DNA from 2 places in the Pseudomonas sp. YY-1 genome. Region 2 is predicted to be linked to the other one. Evidence: predicted binding sites of a transcription regulator. Region 2 holds the regulator's gene; the other holds the start of a gene.
The links. Region 2 encodes FliA, which starts transcription of late flagellar genes. Its sites were predicted from a motif close to CTAAAGTTTNNNNNNNNNNNGCCGNTAA; they were not measured.
Positions count from the first base shown of each region.

Region 1: a site for FliA is predicted at 4,106-4,133, ahead of CXP40_RS01210 (methyl-accepting chemotaxis protein). Genes of this name have one in related genera too.

Region 1 covers NZ_PJLX01000001.1:247,738-253,879, forward strand. The annotation lists gene CXP40_RS01185 (sigma-54 dependent transcriptional regulator) at 1-72, shown strand, start outside; gene CXP40_RS01190 (DUF3429 domain-containing protein) at 142-609, shown strand; gene CXP40_RS01195 (AAA family ATPase) at 577-1,128, opposite strand; gene pnuC (nicotinamide riboside transporter PnuC) at 1,125-1,694, opposite strand; gene CXP40_RS01205 (hypothetical protein) at 1,745-2,359, opposite strand; gene CXP40_RS01210 (methyl-accepting chemotaxis protein) at 2,367-4,001, opposite strand; gene CXP40_RS01215 (undecaprenyl-diphosphate phosphatase) at 4,251-5,081, shown strand; gene CXP40_RS01220 (cold shock and DUF1294 domain-containing protein) at 5,078-5,800, shown strand; gene CXP40_RS01225 (MmcQ/YjbR family DNA-binding protein) at 5,786-6,139, opposite strand.
Region 2 covers NZ_PJLX01000009.1:129,782-135,923, forward strand. The annotation lists gene flhF (flagellar biosynthesis protein FlhF) at 1-1,287, shown strand, start outside; gene fleN (flagellar synthesis regulator FleN) at 1,402-2,232, shown strand; gene fliA (RNA polymerase sigma factor FliA) at 2,229-2,975, shown strand; gene CXP40_RS14440 (chemotaxis response regulator CheY) at 3,075-3,449, shown strand; gene CXP40_RS14445 (protein phosphatase CheZ) at 3,469-4,257, shown strand; gene CXP40_RS14450 (chemotaxis protein CheA) at 4,270-6,142, shown strand, end outside.

The sequences.
Region 1 (6,142 bases), on a different contig from region 2:
CAGGCCGCGCGCACGCTCGGGATTTCGCGGCCAACCTTCTATCGCTTGCTGCACAAGCATCGCCTGCGCTGAGGGTCATGGCTGTAACGCTGGAGAAACACTGCTAAGGTGCTCGGCAACCCCATCGTCAAGGAGATCGTCATGCACCCGTTCGACGCCGAGAAGCCGCCGCAACTGGCCGGATTACTGGGATATGCCGGGCTGGTGCCATTCGTTGGTGGTGCATTGGGAATCTGGGTGATTCCCCTGGGCTGGCGACCTTTCGTGCTGGACGCGTTGCTGGATTTTGCTGCGGTGATTCTGGCCTTCATGGGCGCCATTCACTGGGGTTTGGCGATGCGTGCGGAGGAGACCGATGAAAAGGCCAAGCTGCAACTAGGGCTGTCGGTGATTCCGCCCTTGCTGGGCTGGGCCGCATTGGCTGGTGGACTGCCGATTGGCTTGTCCCTGCCGATTTTCCTTTTTGCCTTTATCGGCCTGTACCTGGCAGATATGCACGCAGTACGCGTAGGGCTGGCGCCGCAATGGTATCCGGCCCTGCGTACGCCGTTGACCCTGGTGGTCTGCCTGAGCCTGCTAGTGGCCTGGGCCAGCGTGTTGATTCGCTGAGCCGAGCATCGTCGCGACCTGCGCCAGCGCAGCCTGGCGCCGCTCGTCCCAGCCACCTGACAGTTCGCAGAAACGCTGCCCGTTACCCTGCAGCCAATCCCGGCAGGCCTGATGAAAGGCTTGGCGCTCGACCAACTGAGGCTGGCAGCGCTGGCCGTCTTCGACCCAGGGTACGCCTGCGGGGTCGAGTAACAGATGCTGGTCGTAGTGACGCGCCAGCAACTCGGCCTCCAACCAGTGCGGACAATCGCCGAATAGGAATTGGCTCCAGAGCATGTTGCTCAGCAGGTGCGTGTCGAGAATCAGCAGCGGCGGCCTGGTTGCTCGCGCGGCATCCTCCCAGGCCAATTGGCCGCGCGCGATCTCGGCGATGTCGGCATAGCAGGTGTCGCGCTGTTGTTCGTCGATGAAGTGGCGCACGTACTCGCCCACCACCACGCCACCGAAGCGCGCCTGTATTTGCGCTGCCAGCCAGCTCTTGCCACTGGACTCGGGGCCGGTCAGCACCAGGACTTTCATGACGCGTGCTGCAACGCCGGATCGCGGCGCCAGGTGAGCCAGCCACTGATGGCCAGGGCGGTGAAGGCCGCGTAGAGCCCTGCAGTCAGGTACAGCTCGCTATACAGGAAGAAGGCCACGTAGCAGATATCGACCATTACCCAGAGCGCCCAGCACTGCAGGCGTTTCTGCGCCATCCACAGCTGCGCCACCAGGCTGAAGGCGGTCAGTGCTGAATCCAGCCAGGGCGAGCTGGCATCGGTGTAAGTGGCCATAAGGTAGCCGAGCAACCCGGCACCGAGCGCGCCGATCAGCAATCCAGTCAGAACGGCGATCACACCCAGGCGGCTGACCTTGCGTCCATCGTGGCGGTCTCCACCACGGGTCCACTGCCACCAACCGTAGAGCTGCAGCGCGGCGAACAACAGTTGCAAGAGCAAGTTGGAATACAGCCGCCAGTCGTAGAACAGCCAGGCGTAGAGCAGCACCATGATCAGGCCGATTGGCCAACACCAGGGGTTCTGTCTGACCGTCAGCCAGACTGCGACGATGCCGAGCCCGGCAGCAACGAGTTCGAGCCAGGACATCTGGCGCCCTCAAATCATGAAAGGGTGGCGATTGTACTGATGCACGCGGCTCAGCACACCAGGCTGTCGGCTTGTCGATAGAGCATCAGCAGCTTGCGGGTAATGGTTTGCTGGATGTCGTCACGCTCGAAGCTCGACAGTCGCTCCAGGCGTGCCAGCTGCAGGCGATGCAGGTGGATATAGGGCATCTGCTGGTCGAACTCGCGCAGGTCGCCCTTCATCAGCACCGGCAGGAATAGATCACCGATTTTCTTCTGGTTGCTGATGATCTGCGCCAGGGCCGGTTTGAAGGGCATGGTCTTGGGCGCCGGCCCGCCATCCCTGATCTGGGTGCTGAGCAGCAGGCCCGGTTTACCCAGAACCTTGCCCGGCAACACGCACAGGCCCGTCTTGCGGATGGCCTGGCTATCGATGCCGTGCAGGGTGTCGTGGAAGGCGTAGGGATTGGGCAGCACCACCATCTTGCGCCCGAGATCGGTGGGGAAGTGCAGGCTGTAGTTGGTGTACAGCTGCCCCACCGACTCGGAATAGACGCACAAGCGGTTCTCGAACAGCTTGATGAAACGCTCGGCCAGCTCGCGGCGGGCCATGCTGTCCAGGTCCCAGATCAGGTCCTGGTTCTGTGGTCGACTGAAATCGACCTCCTGATGCTGCATGCTGCTCATGGTCGACTCATACGCGGAACTGCCCAAGCAGACGACTGAGCTGGTCGGCCAGCTGTTTCAGGTGCTGGCTGGCCGCGCTCGACTGCTCGGCAGCCTCGGCGGTGTTGTGGGCCAGCGCTGCCGTCCGCGTGACGTTCTGATTGATGTCCTCCACCACGTGGGATTGCTGCAGGGTGGCGCTGGCGATCGAGGCATTGAGACCGGTCAGGTTGCGTAGCGACTGGGCGATCTGGGCGAGGCTTTCGCCGGCCTGGCTGGCTTGCTCCACAGTCAGCTGGGAGGCGCGACTGCTTTCGTTGATCACCTTGACCGCGGCCTCGGAGTTGCCCTGAAGACGCTCGATCATGCCCTGAATTTCTGCGGTGGAGGTTTGCGTACGTTGCGCCAGCAGCCTCACTTCGTCGGCAACCACAGCGAAACCGCGACCCTGCTCACCAGCGCGGGCAGCCTCGATGGCAGCGTTGAGGGCGAGCAGGTTGGTTTGCTCGGCGATGGAGCGGATCACCTCCAGCACGCTGCCGATCTGCGTGCTCTCGCTGGCCAGTGATTGGATCACCTCGACGGCCTTGTCGATGGTGCCCGACAACTGATCGATCTGGCGCAGGCTCGCTTCGATGTTCTGCTGGCCATGTCTGGCCTGGTCCTCGGCGGTGTGCATTTCGCTGGAGGCGTGCTCGGCGTTCTTTGCCACGTCCTGCACACCGTAGGTCACCTCGTTGACGGCGGTCGCGACCAGCTCCATCTGCTGCGCCTGCTGCTGGCTGTGGCGCTGCGCCTCACTGGAAATGTCGCCAAGCGAGCGGGCGGCCTGATCGAGCGAACCGGCTGAATCGAGCATCTGCCGGATCACATGGCGCAGCTTTGCGGTAAAGGCATTGAAGTAGGTTGCCAGGGCAGTCAGTTCGTCACGCCCGTGGGTGTCGAGGTTACGGGTCAGGTCGCCTTCACCGCTGGAAATGCTGGCCATGGCGTCCACTGCAGCTTGCAATGGCTGCACGATGCTGCGCGTGATCAGCACGACCAGAACCGCCAGCAGCACGGCAATCAGCAAACCGATGCTCATGGCTTTGATCGCCTGAGCCCGGAACTCCACCTGGACATCATCGACATAGACGCCGGAGCCAATAATCCAGCCCCAGGGCTGGAACAGCTCGACATAGGAAATCTTCGGTACCGGGTCAGTGGCGCCGGGTTTGGGCCAGCGATAATCGACCTGACCCGCGCCTTTGCTACGGGTCACAGCGACCATCTCGTTGAACAGCTCCTTGCCATCCGGGTCCTTGAAGCCACCGAGATTCTGGCCTTCGAGCTTGGCATTCATCGGATGCATCAGCATGACCGGGGTCTGGTCGTTGATCCAGAAATACTCCTGGCCGGCGTAACGCAAGCCGCGGATAACCTCCATTGCCTGCTTCTGTGCCTCTTCGCGGCTCAGGCTGCCGGCACTTTCCAGGCTGTGAAAGTGCTTGAGGATACCGGCGGCACTCTGCACCACATGCTCGGTCTTTTCCGACTTGCCGTGGTACAGGTCGGTATGGATCTGGCGCAGCATATAGGCGCCCTGCAAAATCAGCGTCAGGATGGCCAACGCGAGAATCAGCCAAAGACGTCGGCTGATGGGAAGACTACGCAAGCTGTTCATGGACGAATTCCTGATTGTTGTAATTGTCGGCTTCAGGGCTGCTTCGAGTGGCACAGGGCAATACTGGCACAACGAGGCATTATTCACTCTAGTTGTCTGATAGCATTTCGGCACCCCGGCAAAGAACCTGAATAGCACCGCGTTAGACCGTTGCCAGGAACCTCCACAACTGACTTGTGTCCCACGGCCGGGGCCAAGCTCCACGTTTTAAATTTACGCGTAGGTAGTCGCCACGCTTTGGGGGATTTGATGGATATCTGGATGGCCTTTCAGGCCCTGATTCTGGGCATAGTGGAAGGCCTGACCGAGTTCCTGCCGATTTCCAGTACCGGACACCTGATCGTGGTCGGTGACCTGCTGGGCTTCAATGGCGAAACCGCGACGGCGTTCAAGATCATCATCCAGCTCGGCGCCATTCTGGCCGTTATCTGGGAATTTCGAGCGAAAGTACTCGGCGTGGTCGTGGGCTTGCCCAGTGATCCGAAAGCCCAGCGTTTCACCTTCAATCTGCTGTTGGCGTTCATCCCTGCGGTGATCTTCGGCCTGGCCTTCGCCGATCTGATCGAGCACTGGCTGTTCAATCCGATCACCGTGGCCATGGCGTTGATCATCGGTGGTGTCATCATGCTCTGGGCGGAGAAGCGCGAACACGCGATCAAGGCCGAGTCGGTCGACGACATGACCTGGAAACTGGCGCTCAAGGTTGGTTTCGCGCAATGCCTGGCGCTGATTCCGGGCACGTCACGCTCAGGCGCTACCATCATAGGCGGCCTGGTATTCGGGCTGTCGCGCAAGGCCGCGACCGAGTTCTCGTTCTTTTTGGCCATGCCGACCATGGTCGCGGCCACGGTCTATTCGCTGTTCAAGTACCGCGACATCCTGCAGATGAGCGACTTGCCGATCTTCGCCATCGGTTTCGTCAGCACCTTCATCGTGGCGATGATCACCGTGCGCGCCTTGCTCAAGTTCATCACCAGCCACAGTTACGCGGTATTCGCCTGGTACCGCATCGCCTTCGGCCTGGTGATTCTCGCCACCTGGCAGTTGCACCTGATCGACTGGAGTACGGCGCAACCGTGATTGGTAACGAGCGCAAGGGGCGTCTGAAAAGCTGGGACGACGCCAAAGGCTTTGGCTTCATCCAGCCGCAGGACGGAGGCAGCGAGGTCTTCGCGCATATCTCTGTGATGCGCGGCGATCGCCGCCCGCAGCCAGGTGACGAGGTGTTGTTCATCGCGGGGCGTGACGAGCGAGGGCGGCCACGTGCCGAGCACTTGCGCCTGGCTGGTGAGCTCAGCCTCGATCGCCAGGCGATTCGGCGTAAACCGAAAGCGCCTGGTAAGGCCGCGCCAGCAACGCGAAAGCCTGTTGCCAAACCCGCGCAGCGTTCAGCGGCGCAGGGCTCTATCCAGAATTTCTCCGGCAAGGCCGCGGTGTTCGCATTGCTCTGCGTTTTGCCATTGCTCGGCTGCGTGACACTGTTCGGCAAGGGCCTCTGGTGGGTGCTACCGCTCTATCTGCTGGCCAGCCTGCTGAGCTTTATGCAGTACTGGCTGGATAAACGCAGCGCTCAGAGCGGTGGTCAGCGCACGGCGGAAAACACCCTGCACCTGGTTGAGCTGGCCGGTGGCTGGCCAGGCGCGCTGATCGCTCAGCAGGCGTTTCGGCACAAAACGCGCAAGGCGTCCTATCAGGCGGTTTTCTGGCTGATCGTCGCCGGTCATCAGTTGTTCTGGATCGATCTGCTGTTGCTCGATGGCGCCTACATCGCCCGTCATATCCCCTTATTCGTCCAGTAGCAGGCCGGGTTGCAGGCGTTTGGGCAGCTTGAGCACCACCAGTTGATGCGAGCGAGTCAGTAGCTGGCGCAGCTCGTCGTCACCCAACGGCAATTGCCGAGCGCTCATGCTGACCCAGTGAGCGCGCGCCAGATAGGGGGCAGGGCGGATGCCCGGACGATCGACGTAACCGAGAAACAGGTCGTTATCGACCTTGAAGGCCAAGTCTTCGCCGAGAAAGTCGAGGATCGCGAACATCTTGTTGCCCGCTACCGAGAACACCCGGTTGCTGCCCCATTTGAGGTCTTCACAGGCACCGGGTAGGGCGAGGCAGAAAGCGGCGATCTGGTCTGCAGTCATGGA
Region 2 (6,142 bases):
GCCGATATGCGGACCGCCATGAAACTGGTGCGTGATGAATTGGGCGCCGACGCCTCGATCATCGGCAATCGCCGCGTTGCCGGTGGTGTCGAGCTGACTGCTGCGCTGGATTATCAGGCGCCGACGCCGGTACGTCCGAACCCGGCGTTGGAAGCCGAGCTGCGCAAGACCCAGGCGCGCATCGCCAGCGCCCAGGCTGAGCTGAGCACGCGTGCCGAGCAGGATGCCGGCAAGGACCGTCAATTATTCGCCAATGAATCCTTGCTGGCGCCTGAGCTGCCAGCGACTCCGGTCAAACCACAGCGCCCGGTCGAGACCGCTGCGCCTGCCACGCCGGCGGTCGACCCGCGCGCGCTGGATGCCATGCGCTTCGAGCTGCATGGCTTGCGTGAGCTGATCGAAGTACAGCTGGGCTCCATTGCCTGGGGCCAGCTGCAGAATCGTCGTCCGCAGCAAGCCAATCTGTGGCGCCGCCTGCAGCGTATGGGGTTGTCTGCCGAACTGTCGCAGGCGCTGCTGAGCAAGGTGGCCGGCGTTGCCGAACCGCGTCAGGCCTGGCGTATGCTGCTGGCACATCTGGCCCATGCGATCGCTACGCCCAAGGTCGAGCCGCTGGAAGAGGGGGGCGTGATCGCCCTGGTCGGTCCGGCCGGCATGGGCAAGACCACTACGCTGGCCAAGCTGGCAGCGCGTTATGTGCTTAAGTACGGCGCGCAGCAGGTCGCTCTGGTGAGCATGGACAGCTTCCGTATTGGCGCGCAGGAACAGCTCAAGACTCTGGGGCGCATCCTCGGTGTGTCGGTGACCCAGATCGATCCGGGCCAGTCCCTGTTGCAGGCGCTTGCACCGCTGGCCAAGAAGCGCGTGGTGCTGGTCGATACCGCTGGCCTGCCGGGTAACGATCCGGCGTTGCGTCTGCAGTTGGAAAGTCTGGCCTCGGCACGCATCAAGGCGAAGAATTATCTGGTATTGGCCGCAACAAGTCAGAGCCAAGTGCTCAAGGCGGCCTACCATAGTTACAAGCGTTGTGGCCTTTCTGGCTGCATACTGACGAAGCTGGACGAAGCGGCGAGCCTGGGCGAGGTTTTAGGCCTGGCTATAGGCCAGCAACTGCCGGTAGCCTATGTGACGGACGGGCCGCGGATTCCGGATGATCTGCAGGTGCCACGCAGTCACCAGCTGGTCAGCCGGGCGGTGGGCCTGCAGGCTGCCGAGGAACCGAGTGAAGATGCCATGGCGCAGATGTTCGCCGGTCTCTATCACAATCCGGCCAAGCGGGCCGGCTGAAGCAGCGAGAATGTTGCACCCTCTCGCCACGTGGTGCGGGAGTGAACGGCCTCAATAGGTGCTTTTCAACGACCTGTAGGGCCAAGTCGAAGTTAGACAAGGTGTAGAAAGAACATGGGTATGCATCCCGTACAGGTGATTGCGGTGACTGGCGGCAAGGGTGGCGTCGGCAAGACCAATGTATCGGTCAATCTGTCCATGGCCCTGGCCGATCTCGGCCGTCGGGTAATGCTGATGGACGCTGACCTTGGCTTGGCCAACGTCGACGTTCTGTTGGGCCTGACGCCCAAACGCACCCTGGCCGATGTCATCGCGGGTGAATGCGATCTGCGTGACGTCCTGCTGCAGGGGCCGGGCGGCGTGCGTATCGTGCCGGCTGCGTCCGGTACGCAGAGCATGGTCAGCCTCACGCCGATGCAGCACGCCGGCTTGATCCAGGCGTTCAGCGACATCAGCGAAAATCTTGACGTGCTGGTGATCGACACCGCCGCTGGCATCGGTGATGCGGTGGTCAGCTTCGTGCGTGCCGCGCAGGAGATCCTCGTGGTGGTCTGCGATGAGCCGACCTCGATTACCGACGCCTACGCGCTGATCAAGCTGCTCAACCGTGACCATGGCATCAGCCGCTTCCGCGTGCTGGCCAATATGGCCCACAGCCCGCAGGAAGGACGCAATCTCTTTGCTAAGCTGACCAAGGTGACGGATCGTTTCCTCGATGTCGCCCTGCAGTATGTCGGTGCCGTGCCCTACGACGAATGTGTGCGCAAGGCCGTGCAGAAACAGCGCGCTGTCTATGAAGCCTTCCCTCGCTCCAAGTGCGCCCTGGCGTTCAAGGCGATAGCTCAGAAGGTAGATACCTGGCCGTTACCGGCCAATCCCCGTGGTCATCTGGAGTTTTTCGTCGAGCGTCTGGTGCAACAACCGACCGCAGACTCGGCCGTATGACAGCAGCCTCTGGACTTCGTATGTACAACAAGGCTCAGGCGCAGGACTCCCAGCACCAACTGATCGAGCGCTATGCGCCGCTGGTCAAACGCATCGCCTACCACCTGTTGGCCCGTCTACCGGCCAGCGTGCAGGTCGATGATCTGATCCAGGCCGGCATGATCGGTTTGCTCGAAGCCTCGCGCAAATACGACTCCAGCAAGGGCGCCAGTTTCGAGACCTTCGCCGGTATCCGCATTCGCGGCTCCATGCTCGATGAGGTGCGCAAGGGCGATTGGGCGCCGCGTTCGGTGCACCGCAACAGCCGCATGGTCAGCGATGCCATTCGTGTGGTTGAGGCAAGAACCGGGCGTGACGCTAAAGATCACGAGGTTGCGGCCGAACTCCAATTGAGTCTGGAGGATTACTACGGCATTCTTGGCGACACTTTGGGCAGCCGCCTGTTCAGTTTCGACGACCTGTTGCAGGACGGCGAGCACGGCGGGTTGCACGAAGACGCCGGGCACAACCACCTCGAACCTTCGCGGGACCTCGAAGACGAACGCTTCCAGGCGGCTTTGGCCGATGCCATCGCCGGTTTGCCGGAGCGTGAACGTCTGGTGCTGGCGCTGTATTACGATGAAGAACTGAACTTGAAGGAAATCGGTGAAGTGCTGGGGGTTAGCGAGTCACGCGTGAGCCAGTTGCACAGCCAGTGCGCGGCGCGTTTGCGCTCGCGGCTGAGTGAATGGCGCGCAGGCTGAACGCGGCGTGCTCGCAGGCGCAAACGGTTTCACGATTAAAGGACGTAGTTGCAAGCGCAATACGTTTGGGACTGTACGGAGGTCGACTTGGACAAGAACATGAAAATCCTCATCGTTGACGATTTCTCGACGATGCGACGGATCATCAAGAACCTCTTGCGGGACTTGGGTTTCACCAATACCGCAGAAGCCGATGACGGCACCTCGGCGCTGCCGATGCTGCAAAGCGGCAGCTTCGACTTTCTGGTGACCGACTGGAACATGCCCGGAATGACTGGCATCGACCTGCTACGTGCCGTGCGTGCCGACGAGCGTCTCAAGCACCTGCCGGTGCTGATGGTGACTGCTGAAGCCAAACGCGATCAGATCATCGAGGCGGCTCAGGCCGGTGTGAATGGTTACGTGGTCAAACCCTTCACCGCTCAGGTGCTGAAGGAAAAGATCGAGAAGATCTTCGAGCGAGTCAACGGCTGATGCCAGCCGCGAGGGTGCTATGGAACACGATGACTCCACGCTGGGTGACCTCGAGTCGACCCTGAAAAACAACGCCCGCGATCTGGTCGATAGCCTTGAACAAGGTAACTTCGGCGCCGCGGTGCAACTGATCAACGAGCTCAACAAGGTCCGTGATCGCGGGCTGTATCACGAGGTCGGCAAACTGACCCGTGAACTGCATAACGCCATTGTCAATTTCCAACTCGATCCGCGTATGCCGCATGCCCAGGAGTTGTCGCAGATCGCCGACGCTACCGAGCGTCTGAACTACGTCGTGACCATGACCGAGAAGGCCGCCAACCGGACCATGGATCTGGTCGAGCAGAGCGCGCCGCTGGTCAATGATCTGAGCGATGAAGCGCAGAGCCTGAGCGTCGAATGGGGCCGCTTCATGCGCCGCGAGATCGGTGCCGACGGCTTCCGTGAGCTGGCCAAGCGGGTCGAGCTGTTCCTCGCCCGTAGCGAGCGAGATGGCGCCAAACTTTCCGGTCACCTCAATGACATTCTGCTGGCGCAGGACTATCAGGACCTTACCGGTCAGGTGATCAAGCGTGTCACCCAGCTGGTGACCGAAGTGGAAAGCAATCTGCTGAAATTGATGCTCATGGCCAGCCAGGTCGACCGTTTTGCGGGTATCCGGCACGACCACGAAGAGCTGCGTAGCGAACAAGAAAAATCAAAAGAGCCATCGCGGGGTGAAGGTCCGCAGATTCATGCCGATAAGCGTGATGACGTTGCCTCCAACCAAGACGATGTCGACGACCTGCTGTCCAGCCTAGGGTTCTAAGGAGCACACAATATGAGCTTCGGCGCCGATGAAGAGATCCTCCAGGATTTCCTGGTAGAGGCCGGCGAGATTCTCGAACAGTTGTCCGAACAATTAGTCGAGCTGGAAAGCCGACCGGACGACATGAACCTGCTCAACGCCATCTTCCGCGGTTTCCACACCGTCAAGGGCGGAGCGGGTTTCCTCCAGCTCAACGAGCTGGTGGAGTGCTGCCATATCGCCGAAAACGTCTTCGACATCCTGCGCAAGGGTGAGCGTCGCGTCGATTCGGAGCTGATGGATGTGGTGCTCGAGGCTCTTGATGCAGTAAACGGCATGTTCGGCGAGGTGCGTGAGCGCCGCGAGCCGACACCCGCGTCGCCTGAGCTTCTGGCGGCACTGTCACGCCTGGCCGAACCGGGCGGCGCCGAAGCGGCTCCTGCGCCGGTGCAGCAGGCCGAACCAGAACCCGCACCAGAGCCTCAGCCAGCTGCGCCGTCGGCCTCCGCGGGCGACATCACTGACAGCGAATTCGAGCAACTGCTCGATGCGCTGGGTGACGCGCCGGCTACAGCTCCGAGCGCCGAAGTCAGTACCAGCGATGAGATCACCGATGACGAGTTCGAGTCGCTGCTCGATCAGTTGCACGGCAAAGGGCAGTTTGCCGGCGCTGTCGAGGCGCCTGCCTCCACGGTAGTCGCTTCTGTGCCTGCTGGTGCAGCGGCAGGCGATGACATTACCGACGACGAATTCGAAGCACTGCTTGATCAACTGCATGGCAAGGGTCAGTTCTCTGCGACGACCGAAGCCGCGGCGCCAGTCGCTGCCGCTGCGCCAGCCCCGGCTGGCGACGAGATTACCGATGACGAGTTCGAGTCCTTGCTCGACCAGTTGCACGGCAAGGGCAAGTTCGTCCCGCCCAGCGAGCCTGCACCTGTAGTCGCTGAGAAACCGGCTGCTGCGCCCAAGGCCGCGGCACCAGCAGCCAAGCCAGCTGCGGCCAAGGCTGAAGCTGCCGCACCGCGTGCCGCGGCGCCGGCCCCAACCCCGGCAGCGGCGGAGAAGGCCCCTGCCAGCGAAGCCGAAACCACCGTACGGGTCGATACCGCACGCCTCGACGAGATCATGAACATGGTCGGCGAGCTGGTGCTGGTGCGTAACCGTCTGGTGCGTCTGGGCCTCAACAGCGGCGACGAGGCCATGTCCAAGGCGGTGTCGAACCTCGACGTGGTCACCGCGGATCTGCAGACCTCGGTGATGAAGACCCGCATGCAGCCGATCAAGAAGGTCTTCGGCCGCTTCCCGCGCCTGGTTCGCGACCTTGCGCGCAACCTGAAGAAAGAGATCAACCTCGAACTGGTGGGCGAGGAAACCGACCTCGACAAGAACCTGGTCGAGGCGCTGGCCGACCCGCTGGTGCACTTGGTGCGCAACGCCGTCGACCACGGCGTGGAAACCCCGGAAGAGCGCGAGAAAGCCGGCAAGGCACGCGCTGGCCGCGTGGTGCTGTCCGCTGAGCAGGAAGGTGACCACATCCTGTTGTCGATCACCGATGACGGCAAGGGTATGGACGCTGATGTGCTGCGTGCCAAGGCCGTGGAGAAAGGCCTGCTGGACAAGGACGCGGCTGATCGCCTCAACGAGTTCGAATGCTACAACCTGATCTTCGCCCCGGGCTTCTCGACCAAGACCGAGATCTCCGATGTGTCCGGCCGCGGTGTTGGCATGGACGTGGTGAAGACCAAGATTTCCCAGCTCAATGGCACGGTCAACGTGTTCTCGCAGAAGGGGCAGGGCTCGAAGATCATCATCAAGGTGCCGCTGACCCTGGCGATCATGCCGACCCTGATGGTGATGCTGGAGAACCAGGCCTTCGCCTTCCCGCTGGTCAACGTCAACGAGATCT